Regions from separate parts of the Pseudomonas sp. GW821-FHT07G10 genome, predicted to be linked through region 2. Evidence: predicted binding sites of a transcription regulator. Region 2 holds the regulator's gene; each other region holds the start of a gene.
The links. Region 2 encodes FliA, which starts transcription of late flagellar genes. Its sites were predicted from a motif close to CTAAAGTTTNNNNNNNNNNNGCCGNTAA; they were not measured.
Positions count from the first base shown of each region.

Region 1: the regulator FliA is predicted to act here: its motif matches at 4,408-4,435, upstream of AC07O1_RS10535 (flagellar protein MotY).
Region 3: the regulator FliA is predicted to act here: its motif matches at 4,811-4,838, upstream of flgM (flagellar biosynthesis anti-sigma factor FlgM).

Region 1 covers NZ_JBWKQB010000006.1:105,593-111,799, forward strand. Annotated here, with positions in the region: gene AC07O1_RS10520 (response regulator) at 1-554, opposite strand, end outside; partial or broken gene AC07O1_RS10525 (hypothetical protein) at 1,361-1,633, shown strand; gene AC07O1_RS10530 (argininosuccinate synthase) at 2,075-3,292, opposite strand; gene AC07O1_RS10535 (flagellar protein MotY) at 3,422-4,330, opposite strand; gene pyrC (dihydroorotase) at 4,501-5,547, shown strand; gene rnt (ribonuclease T) at 5,544-6,207, shown strand, end outside.
Region 2 covers NZ_JBWKQB010000012.1:93,335-99,541, reverse strand. Annotated here, with positions in the region: gene AC07O1_RS15440 (chemotaxis protein CheA) at 1-993, opposite strand, end outside; gene AC07O1_RS15435 (protein phosphatase CheZ) at 1,021-1,809, opposite strand; gene AC07O1_RS15430 (chemotaxis response regulator CheY) at 1,840-2,211, opposite strand; gene fliA (RNA polymerase sigma factor FliA) at 2,378-3,118, opposite strand; gene fleN (flagellar synthesis regulator FleN) at 3,115-3,945, opposite strand; gene flhF (flagellar biosynthesis GTPase FlhF) at 4,065-5,384, opposite strand; gene flhA (flagellar biosynthesis protein FlhA) at 5,396-6,207, opposite strand, start outside.
Region 3 covers NZ_JBWKQB010000005.1:205,062-211,268, reverse strand. Annotated here, with positions in the region: gene AC07O1_RS09905 (sensor histidine kinase) at 1-57, shown strand, start outside; gene AC07O1_RS09900 (glutamine synthetase family protein) at 367-1,608, shown strand; gene AC07O1_RS09895 (MFS transporter) at 1,680-3,038, shown strand; gene AC07O1_RS09890 (flagellar brake protein) at 3,094-3,840, opposite strand; gene AC07O1_RS09885 (flagella synthesis protein FlgN) at 3,932-4,399, opposite strand; gene flgM (flagellar biosynthesis anti-sigma factor FlgM) at 4,448-4,774, opposite strand; gene flgA (flagellar basal body P-ring formation chaperone FlgA) at 4,925-5,686, opposite strand; gene AC07O1_RS09870 (chemotaxis protein CheV) at 5,765-6,207, shown strand, end outside.

The DNA.
Region 1 (6,207 bases), on a different contig from region 2:
CGCGTCTTGTATGTACTGACTGTTTTATTGCTGAGAAACATTCCATCGGCAATCTCCTTATTGGTCTTTCCTCGTGCAAGTTGTTGTAGCACCATCATTTCCCGACCGGAAAGACGGTTGACCATATCCGCTTCGCTGGCATTCCCCAAACTCGAACGCACAGTATGCAACGCCTGATTGGGAAAATAGCTGTAACCGGAAAGCACTGCCTTGATCGCGCTAAGCAGTTCGGTCAGATCTTGTTGCTTGCACACATACCCGGCGGCACCGGCCTGCATACAACGCATGGAAAAATGTCCTGGCGCCTGCGAGGTCAATACCAGCACTTTTAAAGGCTGGGGTGTTGAAGTCAGACGCGCGACAACTTCCAAACCATCAAGTTTTGGAATTCCGATATCCAGAATAACAATATCCGGCACATGCTCACGGGCCAGCTGCAAGGCGTCCACGCCATTATCCGTCTCCGCGATGACTTCATAGCCATGGCGCTCCATCAGCATGCGTACAGCCAGACGAATGACGGGATGATCATCCACGATCAGCACTTTATTCATGGGCAAGTCCAATTTTCGTTGTTCGATTTTTTAGAGTCTGCACAATAGCCTAGTCATTTCCCCCTTGGCATCGTGCCCCCCCCCGGTCACCTGCACCCAGAGACCATACCTACAAACAACACGGATTTACCCTACAAAAAAACACCGAAAAGGATGTGTCTTAAAATTTAATCAGCCTGCTACCCACCTTGGTTTGACGATCTTTTTTGTATCACATGACGTCCACAATGGAAGCTCGTCGAATCATTCAGGCTGAATTGTCGTTAGTTATTTTGTGGCAGATTATTATTGAATGACACTCAGCCACCTGCACTTCAGTGCAACCACGGGTATTTAGCAATGGAAAGAAACAATTCACTCCAGGCAACAATCCGCCGTTTCAAGCATCTCACCACTCAAGGTAATACACAGCATCAACTTTCCAATACAAGACGGACTAGCTGCATGGGCACTGCACAACCCACAGGATACTCCCTGTACTGAACTGACCTGCCAGACGCCTACTTGCATCTATTACGTCTGCTCTGCCCGTTGTCAAACCGGGTCTGAAATCATTACAAGCAGCAATAAAAACCCAACAGAAAAACAAACCACCAACCTGCACAACGCCCATACTTATCGTGAGCATCGATAATGAGCAAACCGTACCGACTTCAACGCTTGAAGGGAATCCCCTATTTATACGCAACCCCCAAAGTAACGTCGAGCTGGATGGCAGCCGCATTTAATCAAGCCATCTAGCTGCTTGCGTCTCCACCAACGTGAAACCAAGGATATAAAAAACAACACTATCAAGTGAGATAAAAATGAATAGACACCGAAAGAAAACAACCAACCCAATGACCATCATTGCGATCTTCGCAGCGCTAACAGAAGCTTCGGCAGCCGTATCATTTCCATTTCTTGACTACGAGGAACGTCAAGTCTATGTCTGGTTCCTGATTACTTTCCCCTATGCCCTGATACTGCTTTTCTTTGCCACGCTGAATTTCAACTACAAATCACTGTACGCGCCTTCCGATTTCGAGAAAGGAAAGCACTTCATCAAAATCATCGACGATGCAGCTCGTCCGGAAAGAGTGAAAACCACCCCTCCAGGCCCTGAGTTACTTAAACAGAAAAATCACACCGCCGACAAGGAGAAAGACTTTCGCCCACCGGCATAGATGCCTGGATGCTTGCCACAGAGCCACATATTCCAACAGCAGGAGTCGCGCTACTCATCACGCCATGGACAAGCAGCACTTGTGCATATCAATTTATTCGCACATCACACGCTTCATTTGCCCTTGGCACTGCACCGCTGGCACACCGTTGATACCCGGCAGATCAACGCAACAAAAGCAGAATCAAGACAGGGTAGAACAACCCGAATTCTGCGTGAGGCAGGATAAAAACAACGCCACATCAAGCGTCATTCAAGCGTTCACACCGAACAAGGCAGCCTGAACTAAACATAACATGCAAAAAAAATGGCCCTGCGTGCAGCAGGGCCATTTTCTTGAGTCGCATTCAGGCAATCAGAACAATTTCCGACCTTTGTTTGCGGCAATACGCATGCGCAATGCATTGAGCTTGATGAAGCCAGCAGCATCCGCTTGATTGTAAGCGCCGCCATCCTCTTCAAAAGTCGCAATATTGGCATCGAACAACGATTCATCGGACTTACGGCCGGTGACAATGACGTTGCCTTTGTACAGTTTCAGACGAACCACGCCATTCACATGCGCCTGAGAGGCATCGATCATCTGTTGCAGCATCAGACGCTCAGGGCTCCACCAGTAACCGGTGTAGATCAGGCTGGCGTATTTAGGCATCAACTCATCTTTAAGGTGAGCGACTTCGCGATCCAGGGTGATCGACTCGATTGCACGGTGAGCACGCAGCATGATGGTGCCACCAGGTGTCTCGTAGCACCCGCGGGACTTCATACCGACATAACGGTTCTCGACGATATCCAGACGGCCGATGCCGTTTTCGCCGCCAATACGGTTCAGCGTGGCCAGGACGGTGGCCGGAGTCATTTCAACGCCGTCCAGAGCGACGATATCGCCATTGCGATAGGTCAACTCAAGATAGGTTGCAACGTTCGGAGCGTCTTCTGGCGACTTGGTCCAGCGCCACATATCTTCTTCGTGCTCGGTCCAGGTGTCTTCCAGCACGCCACCTTCATAGGAGATGTGCAGCAGGTTGGCATCCATCGAGTACGGGGATTTTTTCTTGCCGTGGCGTTCGATAGGGATGTTGTGCTTTTCAGCGTAATCCATCAGCTTTTCACGGGAGAGCAGATCCCATTCACGCCATGGAGCAATGACTTTGACGCCAGGCTTCAACGCATAGGCGCCCAGTTCAAAACGAACCTGGTCATTACCTTTGCCGGTTGCACCATGGGAAATGGCGTCGGCACCGGTTTCGTTGGCAATTTCAATCAAGCGCTTGGCGATCAACGGACGAGCGATGGAGGTACCCAGCAGGTACTCGCCCTCGTAAACGGTGTTGGCGCGGAACATAGGGAAAACGAAATCGCGGACGAACTCTTCGCGCAGATCGTCGATGTAGATCTCTTTCACGCCCATGGCTTGTGCCTTGGCGCGTGCAGGTTCGACCTCTTCGCCCTGACCCAGGTCAGCGGTGAAGGTCACCACTTCACAGTTATAAGTATCCTGCAGCCACTTGAGGATCACCGAAGTGTCCAGGCCGCCGGAATACGCCAGAACGACCTTGTTTACGTCCGCCATGCCATTACTCCACCGGGTTGTACGGAAAGCTTTCTAGTCTACCGCTCAAACCGGATAATTTACAGAGGCGCGACAGCTTATGACGATGAAGCGACAGATTATGTCGAGCGAGCGACGATTACAGCGGTTTCAGGACGTCGCCGCGGTATTGCCCGTGGAGCTGATCTGGGGGGCCGGCTTTTCGGCAGGTGCAACACGCTCAAGCTGAACATTGACCCGGCGATTCCTGGCCCGATTGGCGGGATTGGTATTGGGCGCCAGAGGATAACTCTCGCCGTGAAATCGCATGCTGATCTGCGACTCCTGGATGCCGTTGGCCTTGAAAAAGTCCATCACCGCCAAGGCTCTGCGCCGCGACAGATCGCGATTGGTCAGACGATTGCCGCTGTTGTCCGAGTGACCGTCCAGTTCGATGTGATTGACGGTTGGATCAGCCTTGAGGAACTCCAGCACCACCTGCAATCTGGCCTTGGCCTGCGCATCCAGGTCGATGCCACCGCCTGGAAAGCCGACCTCGGCATGCTTCACTTGTTCGAAGTTCATCGGCAACAGCTTGGCTGTGCACGCTTGATAGTCGCTGTAGGCCTTGTTGAATTTGACCGGCAACAAACGAACTTCGGAAACACGACCCTCACGGGAATAATGGCGAACCACCGGGCTACGACCATCCATCAGGCCACTGAACAATCGACCGGCCTGCGCCTGTGAGCTGTTAAACAGTACATCGCCGCTGCCGGCTCTCACCGAACCCAGATTGATGTCGCCGCGCCCCGGCTGCCAGGGCGCAGCCGCCGCCAACAAGGTCGCCGAGCCGCCACCGAGCATCGAGTTGTAGGCCTTGAGGCGGAACGTCGCCTGTTCGCCTGCACGCCGAACAAACTCACCCGAGCCAAAATCGGTAATGGGTTGGGTCAGACGGCACTCGAACTTGTCGCCTTCGACCTTCCACTCGATGCTCTCCAGACGCGTCTGGAAAGTCAGAGCCATCGCCGGCAGGCTGACAAACACACTGAGCAAGGCTAAATAACGCTGGCGCACGGGAGGCTCCACTGGCTTCTACACAAAAGACCGACACACGTTTACGGCATATCACTTGTTTACAGCACACCTATGGGATATCGGAAGCTTGCTGCAAAACTTGATAGCGAGTGCCTGAGAGAGTCTTTTCCGGTAGCATTCCCTTCAGTTTGACCCGCCTGGAATCCCCAATGTCCGACCGCCTGACCCTGCTGCGTCCCGACGACTGGCATATACATCTTCGCGATGGTGCTGTGCTAGCCAATACTGTTGCGGATGTCGCGCGCACCTTTGGTCGCGCCATCATCATGCCCAACCTGGTACCACCGGTGCGCAACGCCGCGCAAGCCGATGCCTATCGCCAGCGCATTCTCGCTGCGCGCCCGGCCGGCAGCCGTTTCGAACCGTTGATGGTGCTCTACCTGACCGATCGTACCGAGCCTCAAGAGATTCGCGAGGCCAAGGCCAGTGGTTTCGTCCACGCCGCCAAGCTCTATCCGGCCGGTGCGACCACCAACTCGGACTCTGGTGTCACCAGCATCGACAAGATCTTTCCCGCATTGGAGGCCATGGCCGAAGTCGGGATGCCGTTGCTGATTCACGGTGAAGTCACTCGCGGCGACGTCGATGTCTTCGACCGTGAAAAGCTGTTCATCGACGAACACCTGCGTCGGGTCGTGGAACGCTTCCCGACACTCAAAGTGGTGTTCGAACACATCACCACCCGCGAGGCCGTCCAGTTCGTCAGTGAGACGGACGCCAATGTGGGCGCAACCATCACCGCCCATCACCTGCTGTACAACCGCAACCACATGCTGGTTGGCGGGATTCGCCCGCACTTCTATTGCTTGCCGATCCTCAAACGCAATATCCACCAGGAAGCACTGCTCGACGCCGCCACCAGTGGCAGCGAGAAGTTCTTCCTCGGCACCGATTCGGCACCGCACGCTCAACACGCCAAAGAAGCCGCGTGTGGTTGTGCCGGTTGCTACACCGCTTATGCTGCGATCGAGATGTACGCCGAAGCCTTCGAACAGCGCAATGCGCTGGACAAGCTCGAAGGCTTCGCCAGTTTGCACGGCCCGCGCTTCTATGGCCTGCCCGCAAACACCGACCGCATCACCCTGGTTCGCGAAGAGTGGACCGCCCCTACCAGCCTGCCGTTTGGCGAGCTGTCTGTAATCCCGCTGCGCGCCGGTGAAAAACTGCGCTGGCGTCTGCTGGAGAAACACTCGTGAGTGAAGACCATTTCGACGACGACCAAGACGGCCATAACGGTGGCGGCGGTTCGCGCCATCCGATGGCGGCCAGGTTTCGTGGCTACCTGCCGGTAGTCGTCGATGTTGAAACCGGTGGTTTCAACTCTGCCACCGATGCATTGCTGGAAATCGCAGCAGTCACCATCGGCATGGACGAAAAAGGTTTCGTGTTCCCCGAACACACCTATTTTTTCCGGGTCGAGCCTTTCGAAGGCGCGAACATCGAAGCAGCGGCTCTGGAGTTCACCGGGATCAAGCTCGATCACCCGCTGCGCATGGCGGTCAGCGAAGAAACGGCCCTGACCGATATCTTCCGCGGTGTACGCAAGGCCCTGAAGGCCAATGGCTGCAAACGTGCGATTCTGGTGGGGCATAACAGCAGCTTCGATCTGGCCTTCCTCAACGCCGCTGTCGCGCGTCTGGACATGAAACGCAACCCTTTTCACCCGTTCTCCAGCTTCGACACTGCAACGCTGGCCGGTCTGGCGTATGGTCAAACCGTGCTGGCGAAGGCCTGTCAGACTGCCGATATCGACTTCGACGGTCGCGAGGCCCACTCGGCGCGCTACGATACCGAGAAGACTGCCGAGCTGTTCTGCGGCATCGTCAACCGCTGGAAACAAATGGGTGGCTGGGAAG
Region 2 (6,207 bases):
CGGTTCTGGCGCTTGGGCCCTGGCTTCAGGTGCTTTTGTGACCAGCTGTGCAACCGCTTTGGCAACAGGCGCCGCCACTACCGCAGTCGCAGCAGCAGGTACTTCAGTGAACTTGCCTTTGCCGTGCAACTCGTCAAGCAACGACTCGAACTCATGATCGGAAATCAGATCACTGCCAGCCGCCAGAGCACTTGGCAGGGCAGCAGCTGGCACCGAAGCGATCGCCGCATCCAGTGCATCTACCGCGAATGTACCTTTGCCGTGCAACTGATCGAGCAATGCTTCGAATTCGTCGTCGGTAATCTCGTTGCTGGCCGCTTCGCCCTTTGGCGCAGCAGGCTCAGCTTGTGCCGTGACGGCGTCAACGGCGAACTGGCCCTTGCCGTGCAACTGATCGAGCAACGACTCGAACTCGGCATCGGTGATTTCATCGCTGCCTGGAGCCGCTGGAGCCAGCTGAACCACTGCAGGCGTTTCTGCCTGGGCTTTGACCGCGTTGAGCGAATCGAGCAGCTGTTCGAACTCATTGTCGGTGATGTCGCCCGATTCGCTCTCGACGACAGGTTCAGCGCTCACTTCAACCGCCGGTGCAACATCGGCAGCGGCAGGCTCGGCCAGCCGCGCCAACGCTGCCAATAATTCAGGTGTTGCAGCGGTGATCGCGGTGCGCTCGCGGACTTCGGTGAACATACCGTTCACGGCATCCAGCGCTTCCAGAACCACGTCCATCAATTCCGAGTCAACCCGACGCTCACCCTTGCGCAGGATGTCGAAGACGTTCTCGGCGATGTGACAGCACTCCACCAGCTCGTTGAGCTGGAGGAAGCCGGCGCCCCCTTTTACAGTGTGAAAACCGCGAAAAATTGCGTTGAGCAAGTCCGCATCATCTGGTCGGCTTTCAAGCTCAACCAGTTGTTCGGACAGTTGCTCAAGAATCTCGCCGGCCTCAACCAGGAAATCCTGAAGGATCTCTTCATCGGCGCCGAAGCTCATGTGTATGGGTGCTCCTGATAAGTCGGCCTAAAATCCAAGGCTGGAAAGCAAATCGTCTACATCGTCCTGACCGGACATAACGTCTTCACGTTTATCGGCATGAATCTGCGGACCTTCACCCTGAGACAGATGTTTTTCCGGATCTTTTTCCGCGAGGATCGATTCGCGGTCATGTTCAATGCCCGCAAACCGGTCGACGTGACTGGCCATCAACACGAGTTTGAGCAGATTGCTTTCGACTTCCGTGACCAATTGGGTCACGCGCTTGATCACCTGGCCTGTGAGGTCCTGGTAATCCTGAGCCAGCAGGATGTCGTTGAGATTGCTCGACACGACACGAGTCTGTTGCTCGCTACGCGTCAGGAAACCGTCTACCCGCCGGGCCAGTTCACGGAACTCCTCGGCACCGACTTCACGACGCATGAACCGCCCCCAGTCCACGCTCAAGGCCTGAGCCTCGGTGCTCAGGCCATTGACCAACGGGGTGCTGTTCTCGACCAGGTCCATGGTGCGGTTGGCCGCAGCCTCGGTCAGCCTGACCACATAGGACAGGCGCTCAGTGGCATCCGTGATCTGTGAAACCTCCTCGGCTTGCGGCATGTGCGGGTCAATATGAAAATTGACAATTGCGCTATGCAGCTCGCGGGTGAGCTTGCCTACCTCTTGGTACAGGCCGCGATCACGGGTCTGGTTGAGCTCATGGATCAGTTGCACCGCGTCGCCGAATTTACCTTTTTCAAGGCTTTCGACCAGTTCGCTGGCATGTTTTTTCAGGGTCGATTCAAAATCGCCCAGTGAAGATTCGTTATGCTCCATAGCTCTCCCGTGGCGGACTGGCTCCGCATATCAACCGATGCGTTCGAAGATTTTTTCGATCTTCTCTTTCAGCGCCTGAGCCGTGAATGGTTTGACCACATAGCCGTTCACACCGGCCTGAGCGGCTTCGATGATTTGCTCGCGCTTGGCTTCGGCCGTCACCATCAACACCGGCAGGTGCTTGAGCTTTTCATCGGCACGCACGTGGCGCAGCAAGTCGATACCGGTCATGCCGGGCATGTTCCAGTCCGTTACCAGAAAGTCGATGCTCCCGCTGTTGAGGACCGGAATCGCGGTAGTACCATCATCCGCCTCGACCGTGTTGGTGAACCCAAGGTCACGCAACAGGTTTTTTATGATCCGCCGCATCGTTGAGAAGTCATCAACGATGAGGATTTTCATGTTCTTGTCCAATTCGACCTCCAAGCAGTCTTAAAACGCGCCCAGCACCTGAACGCGCCATTCAATCAATTCGGCGTAACACTCAACGGTTGCATGGAGCACAACGGGCCGTGACCAGTGCGGCTACGCCATACCAGCCTCGTTCGCAGTGTCCCCACACTGCCTGTCAGCGCGCTCGCCACTCCCCCAAACGCCCCCGTAAACGGGCCGCGCACTGGCTGTGTAACTGGCTGACCCGCGATTCGCTGACTCCCAGGACCTCACCGATTTCCTTGAGGTTCAGCTCTTCGTCGTAGTACAGCGCCAACACCAGTCGCTCACGCTCCGGCAAATTGGCAATCGCGTCCGCCAACGCAGCCTGGAAGCGTTCATCTTCCAGATCACGCGACGGCTCGAGATGAGCACTCGCGCCATCCTCGTGCAGCCCTTCATGCTCGCCGTCCTGCAACAGATCGTCGAAGCTGAACAACCGACTACCCAAGGTGTCGTTCAAAATCCCGTAATAATCATCGAGACTCAATTGGAGTTCGGCCGCAACCTCGTGATCTTTAGCGTCACGTCCGGTTTTAGCTTCAATTGAGCGGATTGCGTCACTGACCATCCGGGTATTGCGGTGTACCGAACGTGGAGCCCAGTCACCTTTACGCACTTCATCGAGCATCGCGCCACGAATGCGGATCCCCGCATAAGTCTCGAAACTCGCGCCCTTGCTGGCGTCGTATTTGGTCGACACTTCCAGCAAGCCGATCATCCCGGCCTGGATCAGATCCTCGACCTGAACACTGGCTGGCAGGCGTGCCAGCAAGTGATAGGCAATACGCTTGACCAGTGGCGCATAGCGCTCGATCAGCTCGTACTGGCTATCACGTGCCGACGCCTTGTAGAGGTTGTACCCGCTGGCGCTCATAGCACCGGCCCTGCCGTTTGATGCACCAGCCGCTCGACGAAAAATTCCAGATGCCCGCGTGGATTGGCAGGCAGCGGCCAGGTATCGACCTTCTGAGCAATGGCTTTGAACGCCAGCGCGCACTTCGAACGAGGGAAGGCCTCATAGACCGCACGCTGCTTTTGCACAGCCTTGCGCACACACTCGTCGTAGGGAACCGCACCGACGTACTGCAAGGCCACGTCCAGGAAGCGATCCGTGACCTTGGTCAACTTGGCGAACAGATTGCGACCTTCCTGCGGGCTCTGCGCCATGTTGGCGAGCACACGGAAGCGGTTCATGCCATGGTCACGATTGAGCAATTTGATCAGGGCATAGGCATCGGTGATCGAGGTCGGCTCGTCGCAGACCACCAGCAGCACTTCCTGGGCCGCGCGAACAAAACTGACAACCGAATCACCAATACCGGCGGCGGTGTCGATCACCAGCACGTCGAGGTTGTCGCCGATATCGCTAAAGGCCTGGATCAGGCCGGCATGTTGGGCCGGGCTCAGATGCACCATGCTCTGCGTACCGGATGCTGCCGGGACGATGCGAATGCCGCCTGGCCCCTGAAGCAGTACATCGCGCAACTCACAACGCCCCTCGACCACATCGGCCAGAGTGCGTTTGGGTGTCAGTCCCAACAGAACGTCGACGTTCGCCAGCCCCAGATCGGCATCCAGCAGCATGACGCGCCGGCCTAGCTCAGCTAGAGCCAGGGACAAGTTCACTGACACGTTAGTCTTCCCGACGCCACCTTTGCCGCCGGTCACCGCAATCACCTGTACGGGATGCATGCTGCCCATGTTCTTTCTATACCTTGTCTTACTTAGACGGAGGCCACATAACTGGCTGCGCGTTCACCACTGAAACAATGCATGGCAGACCATCGATGTAGATTCACTGCAATCTATTCGTTATTACCTTAGCCGACCCGCTTGGTCGGGCTGTGGTAGAGGTCAGCGAACATATCAGCCATGGCTTCTTCGCTGGGTTCTTCCTGCATCTGCACACTCACGGCGCGACTGACCAATTGATGGCGGCGTGGTAAATGCAGATCATCCGGAATCCGCGGCCCATCGGTCAGATAAGCAACGGGTAACTCGTGACTGATCGCCAGACTCAACACTTCGCCCAGGCTTGCCGTTTCATCCAGTTTAGTCAGGATGCACCCTGCCAGCCCGCAGCGTTTGTAACTGTGATAAGCGGCGGTTAGTACCTGTTTCTGGCTGGTTGTTGCCAACACCAGATAATTCTTTGACTTGATCCCGCGACCGGCCAGGCTTTCCAGCTGCATGCGCAACGCCGGGTCGCTGGCCTGAAGGCCGGCGGTATCGATCAACACGACGCGCTTGCGCAACAGCGGATCGAGCGCCTGCGCCAGGGACTGGCCCGGGTCGACGTGGGTCACGGAGACATTGAGGATACGCCCCAGGGTCTTGAGCTGTTCCTGGGCCCCGATACGGTAGCTGTCCATGCTCACCAGCGCGATGTTCTGCGCGCCGTACTTGAGCACATAACGCGCCGCCAGCTTGGCCAGCGTGGTGGTCTTGCCCATGCCGGCAGGGCCGACCATGGCAATCACCCCGCCCTCTTCCAGCGGCTCGATCTCGGGGGTCGCGATCATCCGCGCCAGGTGCGCCAACAGCATGCGCCAGGCCTGACGTGGCTCTTCAATTTCGGTAATCAGTGCCAGCAGGTCGCGCGACAGCGGACCGGACAAACCGATACGTTGCAGGCGACGCCATAGATTGGCCTGCTGTGGCCGGCTGCCTTGCAACTGGTTCCAGGCCAGCGAGCCCAACTGCACTTCCAGCAGCTCACGCAGACCGCTGAGCTCGAATCGCATCGAGTCAAACACGCGCTGATCCACGGAAGGCGAAGCAGCGGGTGCCGGTGCTGGACGACGGGGCTCAGCGAAGGTCGGCTCGATCAACGGTTCGGCGGCGGTCAGCGGCAAACCGGCGAACAACTGACGATTGGTGGTTGAATCGCCGTCACCGCGCAGGCTCAGTTCAGCCTGAGCCGTGACGATTCGCGACTGGGTTTTACGCAACTCGTCTTCGAGCTCGATGTTCGGTACACGAGGCGCCAGCGCGGACAGTTTGTAATCCAGGGCTGCAGTCAGCTCGACACCACCGGCGATCCGGCGATTGCCGATAATGGCGGCGTCAGCGCCCAGCTCATCGCGAACCAGTTTCATGGCCTGACGCATATCGGCGGCGAAAAAACGCTTAACTTGCATAAACCACTACCTCAGCCGTTGGGCCCTACTGTCGCAACGATGGTCACTTGCTTGTTGTCAGGAATTTCCTGATACGCCAACACGTGCAAACCCGGGACTGCGAGACGTCCGAACCGCGAGAGCATCGCGCGCACCGGACCTGCTACCAACAGAATCACCGGTTGACCTTGCATTTCCTGACGTTGCGCCGCTTCGATCAACGAGCGCTGCAACTTCTCAGCCATGCTTGGCTCCAGCAGAACGCCCTCTTCCTGACCTTGTCCTGCCTTCTGCAGACTATTGAGCAATATCTGTTCCAACCTTGGTTCCAAGGTGATCACAGGTAGCTCGGACTCAGTGCCTACAATGCTTTGGACGATAGCGCGTGATACGCCAACCCGCACGGCTGCCACCAGAGCGGCAGTATCTTGACTCTTGGACGCATTGTTCGCGATGGCCTCGGCAATACTGCGAATGTCGCGAACCGGAACCTGTTCGGCCAACAATGCTTGCAGCACTTTGAGCAGCTGCGACAGCGAAACAACGCCCGGCACCAGCTCCTCGGCCAGTTTTGGCGAGCTTTTGGCCAGCAATTGCATGAGCTGCTGAACTTCTTCGTGGCCGATCAGCTCGCTGGAGTGCTTGTACAAAATCTGATTGAGGTGAGTCGCCACTACCGTACTGGCGTCGACCACGGTGTAACCCAGAGACTGCGCCTGAGGACGCTGACTGATTTCGATCCAGACTGCCTCCAGACCAAAGGCCGGATCTTTGGCGGTGATGCCATTGAGCGTGCCGTAGACCTGCCCAGGGTTGATCGCCAGTTCGCGATCCGGATAGATCT
Region 3 (6,207 bases), on a different contig from region 2:
GAGATCAGCAATGGCGGCCCCTTGGGGGGTGCACTATTTAGTCTCTATCTTCCTTGAGCACCTGCGCTGACGACAAAGGGCTGCAATTGTGCACCTGCGTAACCTTTCTCTGAAATCCTGAATTATCGTTTCAGCCTTCACTTCATTGCTGACCTGCGCCTTATATCTCTGCTTTTCGCGTGTGCCTGCTTGAAATCCTGAACGGGTGGTGCGTATTTTGTACGGGTCGCCGTTCGCGGCTTGCACAGTAACAAGGATTGAGTCATGACTACCGATGGCCACAAATCACTCGTGCAGCGATTGACGGGCATTGATGAGATTGAATGTGTCACTCCGGATCTGAACGGTGTGCCACGGGGCAAGGTGATGACCACCGAGGGGTTCCTTGAGGGGCGGCGGTTGCAGATGGCGCGGGGCGTGCTGCTGCAATGCATCATGGGCGGTTATCCGCCGGCGCGTTTTTACGGCAGCGATGACGGCGATCTGGCGCTCAATGCTGATCCAAAACACATCCATCGCCTGCCCTGGAGCAAGCAGCCTCGGGCTTTGGCGATTTGCGATGCAGACGAGTTGACTGGAGAAAGCTCTCGTCTTTCGACTCGCGGTCAGCTTAAGGCGGTTATCGCACGTTACGCGGCTCGAGGTCTGGCGCCGGTGGTGGCGACCGAGCTGGAATTCTTCGTATTTGCACCCAATGCCGACCCGACCCAACCGTTCCTGCCGCCGGTCGGTCTGGACGGGCGTCGTGAGGAAGGTCATTCGGCTTTCAGCGTCAGTTCCAATAATGGCTTGAGGCCGTTCTTCAGTGAAGTGTATGAATGCATGGCGGCGCTGGGTTTGCCGCGCGATACGTTCATGCACGAGATGGGTATCAGCCAGTTCGAGATCAATCTGTTGCACGGCGATCCGTTGCTGCTGGCCGATCAGACATTGCTGTTCAAGCATTTACTCAAGGAAGTCGCACTCAAGCACGGCTTGACGGTGGTCTGCATGGCCAAGCCGTTGGCGCATACGCCGGGAAGCTCGATGCATATTCACCAAAGCATTGTGGAGATGGGTACCGGGCGCAACGTGTTCAACGACGATGCCGGCCAGCCGACCGCGACCTTCCGCCATTTTATCGGTGGTCAGCAAGCGGGCATGGCGGATTTCACCGCGCTTTTTGCACCGAACGTGAACTCTTATCAACGCTTGTGCCATCCTTACGCGTCCCCGAACAATGCCTGTTGGTCACACGACAATCGGGCTGCGGGTTTGCGGATTCCGGCAAGCTCGCCTGTGGCGCGACGGGTCGAGAATCGTTTGCCTGGCGCCGATGCCAACCCGTACCTGGCGATTGCCGCGAGTCTCGCTGCCGGGCTTCACGGCATAGAAAACGAGCTGGAGCCGACCCCGGCTGTCCAGGGGGAGTTTGAAGTGCCGGAAAGTTTGTCGTTACCTTGTACCTTGCATGCAGCACTTGAGCGTCTGAAGCGTAGCCAATTGGCAAAGGAACTGTTCGGCAAGGAGTTCATCGAAGGCTACATTGCTTCGAAGACCATGGAGTTGAGCAGTTTCCATGATGAAATAACGCCCTGGGAGCGGCGTGTTTTAGCGGCCCAGGCATAACCGACCCGTCGCCGTCGGGCTATCGTTTCTGGTAGCCCGATGCACAATTCAAGGAGCCGCTCGGAACGCCGATGCGCCAAATCTGGAAATCCTTTCGAGCGCTTTATTTCGCCTCGCTGATGATGCTGATCGGCTCGGGCTTACTCAGTACTTACCTGGCATTGCGCCTGGCTGCCGACCATGTCGACGGTTTGTGGGTTGGTGCGTTGATGGCCGCCAACTATTCCGGCCTGGTGCTGGGCGGGAAAATTGGTCACCGGCTGATTGCCCGGGTCGGGCATATCCGGGCTTACGCGACCTGCGCCGGCATCGTCGGCGCGGCGGTGCTGGGGCATGGTCTGGTGGATTGGTTGCCAGCCTGGCTGTTCCTGCGGATGATCGTCGGCCTGGGCATGATGTGCCAGTACATGGTCATCGAGAGCTGGCTGAATGAGCAGGCTGAAGCCAGGCAGCGTGGCCTGGTATTCAGTGGCTACATGATTGCTTCCTACCTCGGGTTGGTCCTGGGTCAGCTGATTCTGGTCATGCACCCGGCGCTGGGTCTGGAGTTGTTGATGCTGGTCGCACTGTGTTTTGCCTTGTGCCTGGTGCCCGTCGCCATGACCCGGCGCATTCACCCGGCGCCCCTGCATCCGGCACCGATGGAGCCGCGTTTCTTTATGAAACGCGTGCCGCAATCGTTGAGTACCGTGCTGGGGGCGGGGTTGATCGTTGGTTCGTTCTACGGTCTGGCGCCGCTGTATGCCTCTCAGCAGGGGCTTTCCACGGAGCAGGTCGGCCTGTTCATGGGTAGCTGCATTTTTGCGGGTTTGGTGGTGCAGTGGCCGCTGGGCTGGTTGTCGGATCGCTATGATCGGGCGTTGTTGATCCGTTGCTTTGCGTTTTCTCTGGCGCTGGCCGCGTTGCCTCTGGCGATAATGCCCGAGGTGCCACTTGAAGTGTTGTTTGTCGCCGGCTTCCTTTGCTCATTGGTGCAGTTCTGTCTTTATCCATTGGCGGTGGCGTTTTCCAATGACCATGTCGAAGGCGACCGAAGGGTTTCCCTAACGGCAATGTTGCTGGTGACGTACGGCGTCGGCGCAAGCATCGGGCCGCTGGCTGCGGGTGTGCTGATGAAGCTGTTTGGCAGTCAGATGCTCTATGCGTTCTTCAGCTTTTTCGCGCTGGTGCTGGTGTGGCGCATTCGGCCTAAAGCGGTGACAAACTTGCATCAGGTCGATGATGCGCCTCTGCATCACGTCGCCATGCCAGACAGTATGTCGAGCTCGCCTCTGGTGGCAGCGCTTGACCCGCGGGTTGATGAGCAGGTCGTGCACGAACAGATGCAAAATGCCGTAAACCTGGAGCCTGAGCCGGAGCACGAAGTGGATGTAACGCCCGAGGAGCCAGATCCGGAGCCTGCGCAAAGCTTCACTCAGGTAAGGCCTTAGAAAAAAAACGGGCAGTCACCGAAAGGGACTGCCCGTTTTTTATTGAGGTGTTGACTCAGAAATCGTCTTTATCGAAGCGGCGTGCTTCGCGCTGAAGCTGATAGACGAAACGCTCGACCTGGCGTTGAACCTGGCCGCTCATGTTGTGAAAGCGTACGCCGGCGAAGGTGGTGTCGATCCGCTCTTCGTGATGAAGATAACGCAATTCGACTGGCGCCGTCATTTTGCCGAAGGGCAGGGCGGCGATGAATCGGTCGTAGACCTCGCCCAGTTGCAGGCGGTCGGAGATGTCGCCTTCAAAGCGCAACTTGCAGCCGGTAGCCGAGATATCCAGCAGTTTACCCTTGATCGGGGCTTTAAGCTTTTCGCCGCCGAGTTCGATGTTGACCAGTTGAGCCAGTTTCAACGCTGCACGAAACGCATTGCGACGTTGGTGATAGACCACTTCATCAGGCATTGTGCCGCGATAGCAGCGACTGCCATTGGATTCGTCGATCGTCAGAGTGCCGGTGCTTTCCCAGGCAATCCGCACGCCGTCGTGGAAACCTTCGACGCGAAACGCTTCGCCATTGAGCAGAAAGCGTTCGCCATCGCGAGGAATCATCTCGTCCAGGGCGATCATGGTGCTGTCTCGATCGACTTCGACCAGATAGCTCTGAAAGCGCTGGGTGCGCTCATGAAAAGTGATGATCAGTGGATCATGGCTCTCTTGCAGCAACCGCAGATTGGCGGCAATTTCCAAAGGGGTCGTGAGCGCCTTTGGTGGCTGCGGAGCATCTTCTGCGTTTAAGGCATTGAACACGGTTCATCAATCTCCAGACAAATACGACACACGCAAGAGCCGGCATTTTGCCAGCATGTTTCGCGTCTTGATAGAGCGCTCATCTCTGATTTCAAGCCTGACTGAGTGGGCGGGGCTTCGCCAGCTTGGAGGTTGATCCGCGGGCATCATAAAGCGCAGGAGGTTCGCCACCGGTGAGGATCTTCAGCTGATTGGCGGTGGTGGCTTGCTGGATCTGGATCGAACGACCGTTGAGTTCGTTGGCTGCCTGGCAGTTGGCCAGAAGCTGATTGAGTTCGTCGCTCTGAGACAGCAGTTGATCGCCAATGGACGATTGCTCTGCAAGTCGTTCCAGGCCGCTTCGACTGGCCGGCAGGTTCAGGCTGATGAGGATCTGGCTACGTAAACGCCCATGCTGTTCAAGCAAAATGATCAGCGCCTGTTTCTGCGCGAGAATATCTTCGAGCAGTGGCATGTCGCGACCGTGCAAAGCGAGGGCCTCGGCTTGCAGCAACTCCAGCAACTGTTGAGCTGGAGCAAAATCGTCAGTGATCAGTTGCAGTAAATTTGTGTCGTGCATGGCTGGCCTTGGGTTTTAAGCGTCCAAAAGCCTGGCGCAGGCCTTTGGCTAGCGCTGGGCTTCGAAGTTGAGCAGTTTGCTGGCTACACGGTTGCTGTCGACTTTATAGCTGCCATCGGCAATCGCTTGCTTCAACTCGGCCACGCGGGCTTTGTCGACAGCAGGTTGATCGCGCAGCGTGTCAGTGACCTTCTGCAACTGTTGAGCCTCATTACTGAGGTGAACCGACTCCCCGCTTTGGCTGGTACTGGCCTGTTCGGCCGGGGTAATCACCGGCGCGGATTTGCCGGCGTCGCCGGTTTCCTTGCTGCCGCTGGTACGCGTACTGCTTGTGGGTGAGGGGGAGCTGTTTAAACGGCTGAAATCGATGACCATGATAGAAAACCTCTGGGTATTTGGACGCTTGCCATGTTTTCGGCCATACCCGGTAAAACTTTAGGCTCAATTTTCGATGAGCCGGCGCGAGTCGGCACCTGCCTTGCTTGAGGCACAGTTTAGGGAACGCCTGAGTGCAGCGCCAGTTCCCTACATGGCGACGTCCACCTGGCCCGGCGCGGTCACGCGCGCTTTGATTACCCGTTGAGAGTTCAGATTCTTGACCCTGATCTGTTCGCTCAGACCGCCGTTGGACAACGCTTCGCCGGGCATTCGCACATTGAGCGTACCGCTGCGAACGGATATCACCACTTGATCGCCTTTGCGAACGACCTCCGCCTGTTCCATGTGGACAAGGGTAATGACCTGATCGCTGACCATTGGCCGGACGAGTTTCTGACCGATGGCCTGATCGACCGACGTCAGATAACCCTGATTGATCAGGCTGATGTCGCGCTCGCGCAGGATGACGTCCTCAGGTTCGATGATGCCGGCGCGTTTAAGTGGGCGAGTGGTGGTAACGACCTCTCGAAACAGGCGCACTTGAGCGGGAACGAAGACGGTCCAGGGCGAGGCGCCATCGCAACGCACCTTTACGATTACGCGGCCCAAAGGCTGAGCCGGACTTTCCAGCGTCGCTGTCAATTCCTTGTCGCATAACGGCATGCGCAAGCGAGGGTCGAGTTGATTGACCTGAATTTCGTAGCGTCCTTCGGTGTGGCTGGTTGCCAGATAATCTTCTACGGTGAATTCAAGAAAGCCTTGAGTGACGCCGATAAGCAGATCAGGCAAGGTAACCGAGTCAGCAACGGCAGGGCTGCCAGCGGTGAAAAAGCACAACGCTGACAACGCGCAAAGCAATTTGCGGTACGTTGATGTCAGGTGTCGGAAAAATGTCGTTTTTGCGTTCATGGCAGTTAAAAAGCAAGCCCCGTGCCGTTTAGTGATGAATGTGCATCGGATCTTAAGCGTTGGTGTAGGAGTCTGGGCATGGCTGGTGTAATGGATTCGGTGAACCAGCGCACACAATTGGTAGGGCAGAATCGCCTTGAGCTGTTGTTGTTCCGTCTTGACGGCCAGCAGCTGTATGGGATCAACGTGTTCAAGGTTCGGGAGGTGCTGCAATGCCCCAAACTGACCCTGCTGCCTAAATCCAGTCCTGTCGTGTGCGGTGTCGCAAATATTCGGGGGGCGACCATTCCGATTCTTGATCTGGCAATGGCGACCGGTTCTGGCGGTTTGCAGGATCAAAGCAATCCCTTCGTAATCATTACGGAGTACAACACCAAGACCCAGGGTTTTTTGGTCAGGTCGGTCGAGCGCATCGTCAACATGAACTGGGAGGAGATCCATCCGCCACCCAAGGGCACCGGGCGCGATCATTATTTGACGGCAGTGACCCGGGTCGACAATCAGTTAGTCGAAATCATCGA